4 regions of the Agarivorans sediminis genome follow, and region 1 is predicted to be linked to each of the others. Evidence: predicted binding sites of a transcription regulator. Region 1 holds the regulator's gene; each other region holds the start of a gene.

Region 1 (2,205 bases):
TACGTATATCGAGCTTAAAATCATTTAAAGAATCGTGGAGTTGACGAGTGAGCTGCCCAACTTTATCAAATAGCAGATTAGCTTTAGGTGCGCACAACTCACTAACGAGTTGATTGGCCTCTGCTACATTGCCTTGTTCAAGCAACGACACCAATTGTTTGGCATCAGCTAACGAAATAATCGGATTATCGGTGCTCACGCATCTTCCTTTATTATTGTAATCGTTCGAAAATCTTATCTAGCTTCTCTTTTAATGTAGCAGCAGTGAACGGTTTCACAATGTAGCCATTTACACCAGCTTGTGCAGCTTCGATAATTTGTTCGCGCTTAGCTTCTGCCGTTACCATTAGTACCGGCAAATGAGCAAGGCTTTCATCGGCACGAATATTTTTCAATAAATCGATGCCTTCCATGCCAGGCATGTTCCAATCTGTTACTACAAATTCGAAATCGCCACCTTTAAGCATCGGTAATGCCGTATTGCCATCATCAGCTTCATGTGTGTTATTAAAGCCAAGGTCTCTCAATAGGTTTTTAATAATCCTTCTCATTGTTGAAAAATCGTCAACAACCAGAATTTTCATATTTTTATCCAAGGTACTTCCCCCAACAGGATGCTTGCTAGCTCACAACTGAGCCATAAATTTATAATATGTAGATATTATGCCTTAATAAACACAATATTAGTCCATCTTTTATTAGTTTTGTAAGGATGAATTTCGCTATTGTGTCCAATCTCGCATTCGAGTTTTCACTCTGGCCAGTGCTTGACTATGAATTTGGCTCACACGAGACTCACTTACGCTCAATACTTCACCAATCTCTTTTAGGTTTAATTCTTCGTCGTAATACAAAGATAATACGAGGGCTTCACGCTCTGGTAGCCCCTTAATGCACTCTGCTAAAGACTGCTGAAAACGTTGGTTGGCAAAGCCTTCAAAGGGGCGATTAAGCTCGCGACTTTCTTCGCTTGAGATAACATCTTCACTTACGCCGAGGTCTTCAATGCCGAGGATTCGGCCACTATTAACATCGGCCAGCATTGAGTGGTATTCATTAATACTCACTCCCAGTTTTTCGGCTATTTCTGCGTCTTTGGCATCACCATTTTTTTCTCTTTCTACCGCCGCAATCGCATCGTTAATAGCGCGGCTGTTTTTATGTACAGATCGTGGTACCCAATCACCTCGGCGAATCTCATCCAGCATAGAACCGCGAATACGGATCCCGGCATACGTTTCAAAACTCGCCCCTTTAGAGCCATCGAAATTACGGGCGGCTTCAATTAATCCAATCATGCCTGACTGAATTAAGTCGTCAACGATGACGCTTGCTGGCAATCTAGCCATAAGGTGGTGGGCAATCCGTTTAACCAAAGTCGCATGACGCTCCACTAAAACATTAGTGTCGTTCACGCTGGCATAAGCGGCAACTTTATTCACTAAGCTGTTCTCTATTTTTGCGTTGACCAAATTCGAGAAGATTCTCGATGAAAAACTCTAAATGTCCACCCGCTTGCTCTGGTATTGGCCAAGTGGTGGCTTTATTTGCTAACGAGCGAAACGCTAGTGAGGCCGGTGATTTTGGATACGCTTCTACAACAACCCGCTGCTTTCTTACTGCCAACCTAACGTTATTGTCATAAGGGATACAGGACACCAATTCTAAGGTTGCATCGAGAAACCGGTCTGTGACTCGGGTAAGCTTAGCAAACAATTCTTGCCCTTCTCTTAGGCTACGTATCATATTGGCCACAATTTTAAACTTATACACACCATGATTATTAGAGAGTAGCTTAATCAGCGCGTAAGCGTCAGTTATTGAGGTGGGCTCGTCACAAACAACCACAACAATGTCTTGTGAGGCTTTAGCAAAACTTAACACCATATCGGAGATACCTGCAGCAGTATCAACCAACAAAACATCAATCGGCGTTTTTAGGCTGCTAAATGCGCGAATCAAGCCTGCATGTTCTGCCGGGCTTAACTCGACCATTGACTGAGTACCAGAAGTGGCAGGGGCAATCAGAATGCCGTTAGGCCCTTCTACGAGCACTTCGTCTAAGGTGCACTCTCCCGATAAGACATGAGATAAGTTTTTAGTTACCCGCAAACCCAGTAATACATCTACGTTCGCTAGACCCAAATCGGCGTCTAATACCATAACGCGTTTACCTTGTGCGGCCATGGCGATACCCATGTTTAG
Region 2 (2,205 bases), 2.1 Mb from region 1:
CTGCTGAAAGTTAACCGCAAAACCCACCAACTGTTGCTCATCAAACCCAATGTTAAGGGCTTGATCAAAAGCCTTATCTAAATCGCCAGAGAAGAACTGTTGGCCCACTTCATCAACTTGTTTAATCAAATCAGCGATCGCGGCTAGCTCATCATCGTTTAAGTCACCTTCGACCGAAAAACTAAATTGTTGTTGGGAAGCAAAGGAAGCCTGAATAGATGAGCGCCCTTCTGTATAGCTAGCGGCTAATTGAGAGCCATAGCTGATGGTGACGATATCCCCCTCGGCCGTTTCTAATTCCATACTGGCAGATTGAGAATTAGACATAGCCAATTGATTATAAATAGGCGCTGATTGGATTTCGTAATCACCGTCTTCAATTTTCTCTAAACCTTCTTGAATTAGGTCGTAGCTTTTATCAATGCCCTTCTCTAATTCTTCATTTAGAATACCTGCATCGCTAAGCTCTTCACGAGCCCCAGCAAAACCAACATCAATGCCTTTTCGAGCTTGAGCCATCATTTCTTCAAGTTTGTCGTCTGACATTCCCGACTGCTTGGCACTATTTAGCGAACCAGCCACAAAGTTAAGTACATTGCGGGCGACTTCTTCAGCGTCAAAAATACTAGGCTGTTCAGGCTTAGGTATTGTCACCGCCCCGTTAGCAATAGATAAGGTGTGCTTTTCAATTGAACTCAATAATACATGGCTGGCCACCGCGCCCTGCTGGGTCAAGCTTGCTTTATCATCAGCAAGGCCATTGCTCTTAGCAATCGAAGGTGTTGATTGCTGCAATAGACGCTCAGCATATTGTTGAATGGGCGTTTTGCCCAAGCCATTTAGTTCATTCATAAAGCCCCCATGGATTTACCCTAGTCTCTGCGTATCGGCACGTTAAATTAAAACTTTAGAAATATTATCACTATTATTGTAGATAAACTGGACAAGCACGCGATGCGCCTTTAAATTGCGCTCCTTGCTAGATTTAGAGGAGCGGTCATGAGCGCTATTGCATACTACCCAGAACAGTACCAAGATCTCTTGGCCGAGAAAGTCGCCAAACGTCGCGAACAGTTTGCTGAGTTTTCACCACCAGAGCCCAGCATTTTCGGTTCTCCAACTAAACATTACCGGATGCGTGCCGAATTTCGCATATGGCACGAAGGTGACGATCTCTACTACATTATGTTTGACCAGAAAACCAAACAGAAATTTAGAGTAGACAGTTTTCCCCCCGCCAGCGAAATTATCAACCGCCTAATGCCTTTGCTGATTGAGCAATTAAAGTCTAATACCTTATTGCGCTACAAATTATTTCAAGTGGATTTTTTGTCGACTTTGAGCGGCGAAGTCATTGTGAGCATGCTTTACCACAAAGCCATTGATGAACAATGGCGGGAAGCAGCCAAACTATTAAAAGAAGAACTCAGTAAGCAGTTCTCTATTCAACTGATTGGTCGTTCGCGTAAACAGAAAATGTGTTTGGAGCAAGATCGGGTCGATGAAGTGCTCACTGTTAATCAACAGCAGATCACTTATCAGCAAATTGAGAATAGCTTTACTCAGCCTAACGCGGTGGTAAATCAACACATGTTGGAATGGGCACAACAAGCGACTAACAATAGCCAAGGTGATTTATTGGAGCTGTATTGTGGTAATGGTAACTTCTCGCTGGCTCTGGCGAAAAACTTTAATCGAGTACTGGCTACCGAAATAGCTAAACCGTCGGTTGAAGCTGCACAATACAACATCAAAGCCAATGCCATTGATAACGTGAAAATTTTGCGTCTGTCGGCAGAAGAGTTTACTCAAGCCATGTTAGGTGAGCGCGAATTTCGCCGCTTAAAAGAAGCCGATGTGGATTTAACCAGCTACCAATGCAATACCATTTTAGTTGATCCACCACGAGCAGGTTTAGACGATGCTACCTTAGGCATGGTGCAAGCCTACGACAACATTGTATACATATCTTGCAACCCAAATACTCTATACGACAACCTCAGCACCCTGAGTAAAACTCACAAGATTAGTCATTGGGCGCTGTTTGATCAGTTCCCTTACACTGACCACATTGAGGTTGGCGTCTACCTACAACGCCGATAAACAACCCATCAGCGATTAAGGTGCTTAATCGCTGATTTCCTTCAATGTGAAATTACAACCAGCCCCGATCGGTCTACAGTTGATAATAGCCACAATGCAAGG
Region 3 (2,205 bases), 560 kb from region 1:
TACAAAATTTGCTATGGGTAAAAACGTTAAAGAGGTTGAAGAGAAACTGATTAAAGTTGTTCCTGCCGAGTTTAAGGTTGATGTGCATCATTGGCTTATCTTACACGGGCGTTATACCTGCATAGCCCGCAAACCCCGTTGTGGTAGTTGTATTATTGAAGATTTGTGTGAGTTTAAAGATAAGGTGGAGCTGTAAGCTCCACAACATTATAGTAGGTCTTTTCCTAAAGATATCACTACCCTGCGGTTTCGATCCCGACCACGAATATTGCTATTAGTAGCAACGTGGCGTCGTTCACCATGGGCGGAAACTTCGATCACGCTTTCATCTAAACCACTCGACTTAAAGTAACTTTTCACCCAGTTAGCTCGTTTCTCGGAGAGTTCCTGATTGAGCCATTTTCCACCATAACTATCGGTGTAAGCATCAACCAATACCACGTCTATCTCAGGGTCATGTTTTACATAATTACCTATCAATTGAAGCCGTTTCTGAGAACGAGGAGTCAGTTCATCACTATTACTTTTATAGGTTAATACCGTGAAGGCGATGTCATCAAAGGAATACGGTAATAAGCGCCCTACGCACTTAAGGAAATCATTATATTGTTGTTTGAAGTTAATTGACGAAATACCGACAGCGGTTGTTTTATTATTCGCGTACCAATCGTCAAAGTAAAAAGTAGGCACGTTTCCATCTTCAAGTTCACTTAACATCTGCCAAGCCGGTTGTGCCGCGACATAACCGTCGAACTGCTGGTAAAAGGACAACTCACTAATTTGTCTTGAACTTGCACCTGGCTTCCACAATGGAGGAACACTACGGAGAGAGACTTGATGGGTTTCAGCCGAAATTTTGTACATGTCTAAATAGAAATCTAGATTAACGTCTTTAGAGGCTTTACTGACGAAGCTAGCGACACCAAAAGATGGAATAAAATGGTCCATACGGCATTCTATTGGCGTTTTATTTGAGATCACCCAAGTAGAATCATCCAGTGACGCAGAATAGTTGCGCACATAAGCATGTGACGAGGCCGCGTGTAGTGCCAGAGTTAACAACAAATAACGTTTCATTAGCAGAAATCCTCTCTTCTAGATAAATTATCGGCATTCAGCCAATTATCTTTAAAGCAAATTCGCGATTCTTTTCAGCTTTTGTAATAATGCGCGCCTATATGCACAGTTAGCCACATTATGACCATAACAGAACGTACTACCCAGCTTATGTCTAGCCGTTTTAGAGGCTATTACCCTGTCGTTATCGACATCGAAACCGCCGGCTTTAACGCAAACACCGATGCATTGTTAGAAATAGCAGCCTGTTTGCTCAGTTTTAATGATGCCGGAGAGCTTTATGTGGCTGAAAGCGTTCAGTTTAACGTTGAGCCTTTTGTTGGCGCTAATCTTGAGAAAGCAGCCTTAGAATTCACCGGGATCGATCCTGAAAACCCCTTACGGGGTGCGGTAACTGAAGATACCGCGCTAAAAGAAATGTTTAAACCCATCCGCAAGGCCTTAAAAGCCCATGGCTGTAACCGAGCGGTCATGGTGGCACATAACGCTGCGTTTGATATGGGCTTTTTTAATGCGGCAGTAGAACGCTGTAAAATAAAACGTAATCCTTTTCACCCATTTGTCAGTTTTGATACCACCAGTATTAGCGCTTTGGCGCTAGGACAAACAGTGTTAGCCAAAGCATCGCGTGCAGCTGGTTTAGAGTTTAATAACGATGAAGCGCATTCTGCCTTATATGACGCACAAAAAACGGCTGAGCTGTTTTGTTTAATCGTAAACAAATGGCAAGCTCTGGGGGGGTGGCCATTACCTGCTACAGACGCCAATAGTGACCTAGGAACAGACAATGTTTAACCCCGTTGTTTTATCCGTTTGTTTAATGTTGGTGTTAAGCCTTTTAAGGGTAAACGTTGTTTTAGCGTTATCTATTAGTGCCATCGTTGGAGGCTTAGTATCAGGTATGCCCTTGGCTGATACCATAGCCAGCTTTGAAGGTGGCCTAGGTGATGGCGCCAATATCGCCCTAAGCTATGCTTTGCTTGGGGCGTTTGCTGTGGCGATATCCCGTAGCGGCTTAACTGATTTAATCGCCCACAAAATTGTTAGTGCCGTGGATCAACATCGCGACAAACGCTTGGCCTTGGTTAAGTGGCTGATGCTATTGGCGATCATTCTGATGGCGGTATC
Region 4 (2,205 bases), 1.5 Mb from region 1:
GCTTGATTTCAAGCATTACTAACATCTGTGCCAAGCACCAACTCAACATTATCAAGAACAACGAATTTGTTGATAATGACGCCCGCCGCTTTTTTATGCGCACGGTTTTAGAAGGCTACTTTAACGATAAGACACTACTAGCAGATCTTGATAGTGCCTTACCACAAGATAGCAGTCGCCGCTTAGAAAGTGCCGGCCGTAAGCGTATTGTCATCATGGTAACCAAAGAAGCGCATTGTTTGGGTGACTTACTGATGAAGGCTGTATACGGCGATATGGATGTAGAGATTGCCGCTGTCGTAGGCAACTACGACAGCCTGCGCGCGCTAACAGAAAAATTCGACATTCCTTTCCATCATATTAGTCACGTAGACCTTAGCCGTGAACAGCATGAACAACTGGTGATAGAAACCGTTCAGCAATACCAACCAGATTATGTGGTATTGGCTAAATACATGCGTATTTTAACGCCAACTTTTGTTGAAGCCTTTAACAATAAAATCTTAAACATTCATCATTCATTCCTGCCAGCCTTCATTGGCGCAAAGCCTTACCAGCAAGCTTATGATCGTGGAGTGAAAATCATTGGGGCCACCGCCCACTTTGTGAATAATGATTTAGATGAAGGCCCTATCGTTGAACAACATGTTATTCATGTTGACCATAGTTACACGGCAGAAGAAATGGCCAAGGCTGGTCGTGATGTCGAAAAAGCGGTATTAAGTAAAGCTCTACAGCAAGTATTAGATGAAAAAGTATTTGTTTACGGCAATCGTACCGTGGTGTTTCGCTAATTAAAGTGCTGCACCTTAAGTGGCTTCGAATAATCGAAGTCACTTAGTACGTGATACATATCAGCGCCTTTCACCTCAACATCGGGTATTGCCTGTAATGGCTTGCTACCCACTCCGTGCTTTAAGCGGGTTAATAGATCGACGTTGTTCATCACTTCTTCAGAGATACCGTCTACGCTATCGTCAGCGTAAGCTGCGTAACCATGTAAGGCTTGCTCTAAACGAATAGCTTCAACAGCCCCACTATGTAAATGCTTACTCCAATTTGCCTGAATATCAAATTCATCAGCTTGCGCTGCTAATGGACGGTTTGGATGTAATTGAAACTTAGTACGAAGATCCTGTTGAACTTGCTCGTGGGCTTTTTTCTGTAATGAGAACTGCGCTTGATCGCAAACGTTTGGGCTCAGCATACTTAATAGCAAATGAAAGCGAGCATGTTCACCATGGTTGGTACAACGGTTTAAACTATCACCTAGCTGTAACTCATCACATAAGCTGTTACTTCTAATTTGCTCAACTAACATGCTTGCCCCTTTCTAATCCTAATACCGTTATCGGGTACTCGCGGTAAATCTTTAGTAAATACCGAGCAAATGCGCAGATTATAAGCAAACAGTCTACTTAAGGTAAAAATGTCTCTTTTTTTACTTTACAGCCCCACAAGTTCTGGTAATATCCCGCTCCACAAGTAGGAGGGGTTCCCGAGTGGCCAAAGGGAACAGATTGTAAATCTGTCGCGAAAGCTTCGGTGGTTCGAATCCACCTCCCTCCACCATATTGTTAAAAAAAGACACCTTAGGGTGTCTTTTTTTATACCTGCTCGCCCAAGCATCTTAAATAATAATCGCCGTAACTTATCTAAGCCATCCTCACCAGACCCGTATTCATAGCCTTCACAGGCACAACAAGCAGCCTACCCCTTATTGGGTAGGGTGATTTTTCTATTATCGATTAATATTAAGTGTGAGTAATTGAGAAATACCAGCAGGAGAATACATGAGAAACAGGCTAATAGTATCGCTATTGTTAATCGTCTTTAGTGTCGGAGCCAAAGCAGAAGCTGAAACGTTCAGTTATTACTCGATTAATTTCACCCCCGCAGCTTATCAAAGTGATGATGGTATAACCGGATACTATGCTGATATCTTACGTCGTGTCGCTGAAGAGTTAGGCCAAAACCCAATAGATATTAATCTTGTTCCCTACCCGAGAATGGCTCGCATACTCAATAACAACCAAAATGAAGTCATCATCGCCTGCCTCTTCCCTAGTGCAAACTTCAAACCGCACATCTATCAACCCACGTCTGTCGGAACCTTTGAAACAGCAGTGGTAACCTTGCAAAACTCACCGTTAAACTGGGATAGCATTATTGATAAAAGAGTGGCTACGGTGCGCGGCGCCAGCA

What was found. The regulator FliA, encoded in region 1, starts transcription of late flagellar genes. The targets are predictions, from matches to a motif close to CTAAAGNTNNNNNNNNNNNNGCCGATA.
Region 2: M0C34_RS18535 (DUF5610 domain-containing protein) is a predicted target of FliA. The motif match lies at 885-911, and genes of this name have one in related genera.
Region 3: M0C34_RS09630 (flagellar protein MotY) is a predicted target of FliA. The motif match lies at 1,106-1,132, and genes of this name have one in related genera.
Region 4: M0C34_RS14035 (VC2046/SO_2500 family protein) is a predicted target of FliA. The motif match lies at 1,350-1,376, and genes of this name have one in related genera.

The regions. Positions count from the first base shown of each region.
Region 1 is NZ_CP096670.1:1,566,905-1,569,109, reverse strand. It holds gene M0C34_RS07115 (protein phosphatase CheZ) at 1-199, opposite strand, end outside; gene cheY (chemotaxis response regulator CheY) at 213-596, opposite strand; gene M0C34_RS07105 (RNA polymerase sigma factor FliA) at 723-1,442, opposite strand; gene M0C34_RS07100 (MinD/ParA family ATP-binding protein) at 1,435-2,205, opposite strand, start outside.
Region 2 is NZ_CP096670.1:4,052,277-4,054,481, forward strand. It holds gene M0C34_RS18535 (DUF5610 domain-containing protein) at 1-852, opposite strand, end outside; gene trmA (tRNA (uridine(54)-C5)-methyltransferase TrmA) at 1,000-2,103, shown strand.
Region 3 is NZ_CP096670.1:2,128,748-2,130,952, reverse strand. It holds gene nth (endonuclease III) at 1-196, shown strand, start outside; gene M0C34_RS09630 (flagellar protein MotY) at 208-1,077, opposite strand; gene rnt (ribonuclease T) at 1,198-1,872, shown strand; gene M0C34_RS09620 (Na+/H+ antiporter family protein) at 1,865-2,205, shown strand, end outside.
Region 4 is NZ_CP096670.1:3,102,242-3,104,446, forward strand. It holds gene purU (formyltetrahydrofolate deformylase) at 1-794, shown strand, start outside; gene M0C34_RS14035 (VC2046/SO_2500 family protein) at 791-1,321, opposite strand; tRNA gene M0C34_RS14040 (tRNA-Tyr) at 1,489-1,572, shown strand; gene M0C34_RS14045 (substrate-binding periplasmic protein) at 1,794-2,205, shown strand, end outside.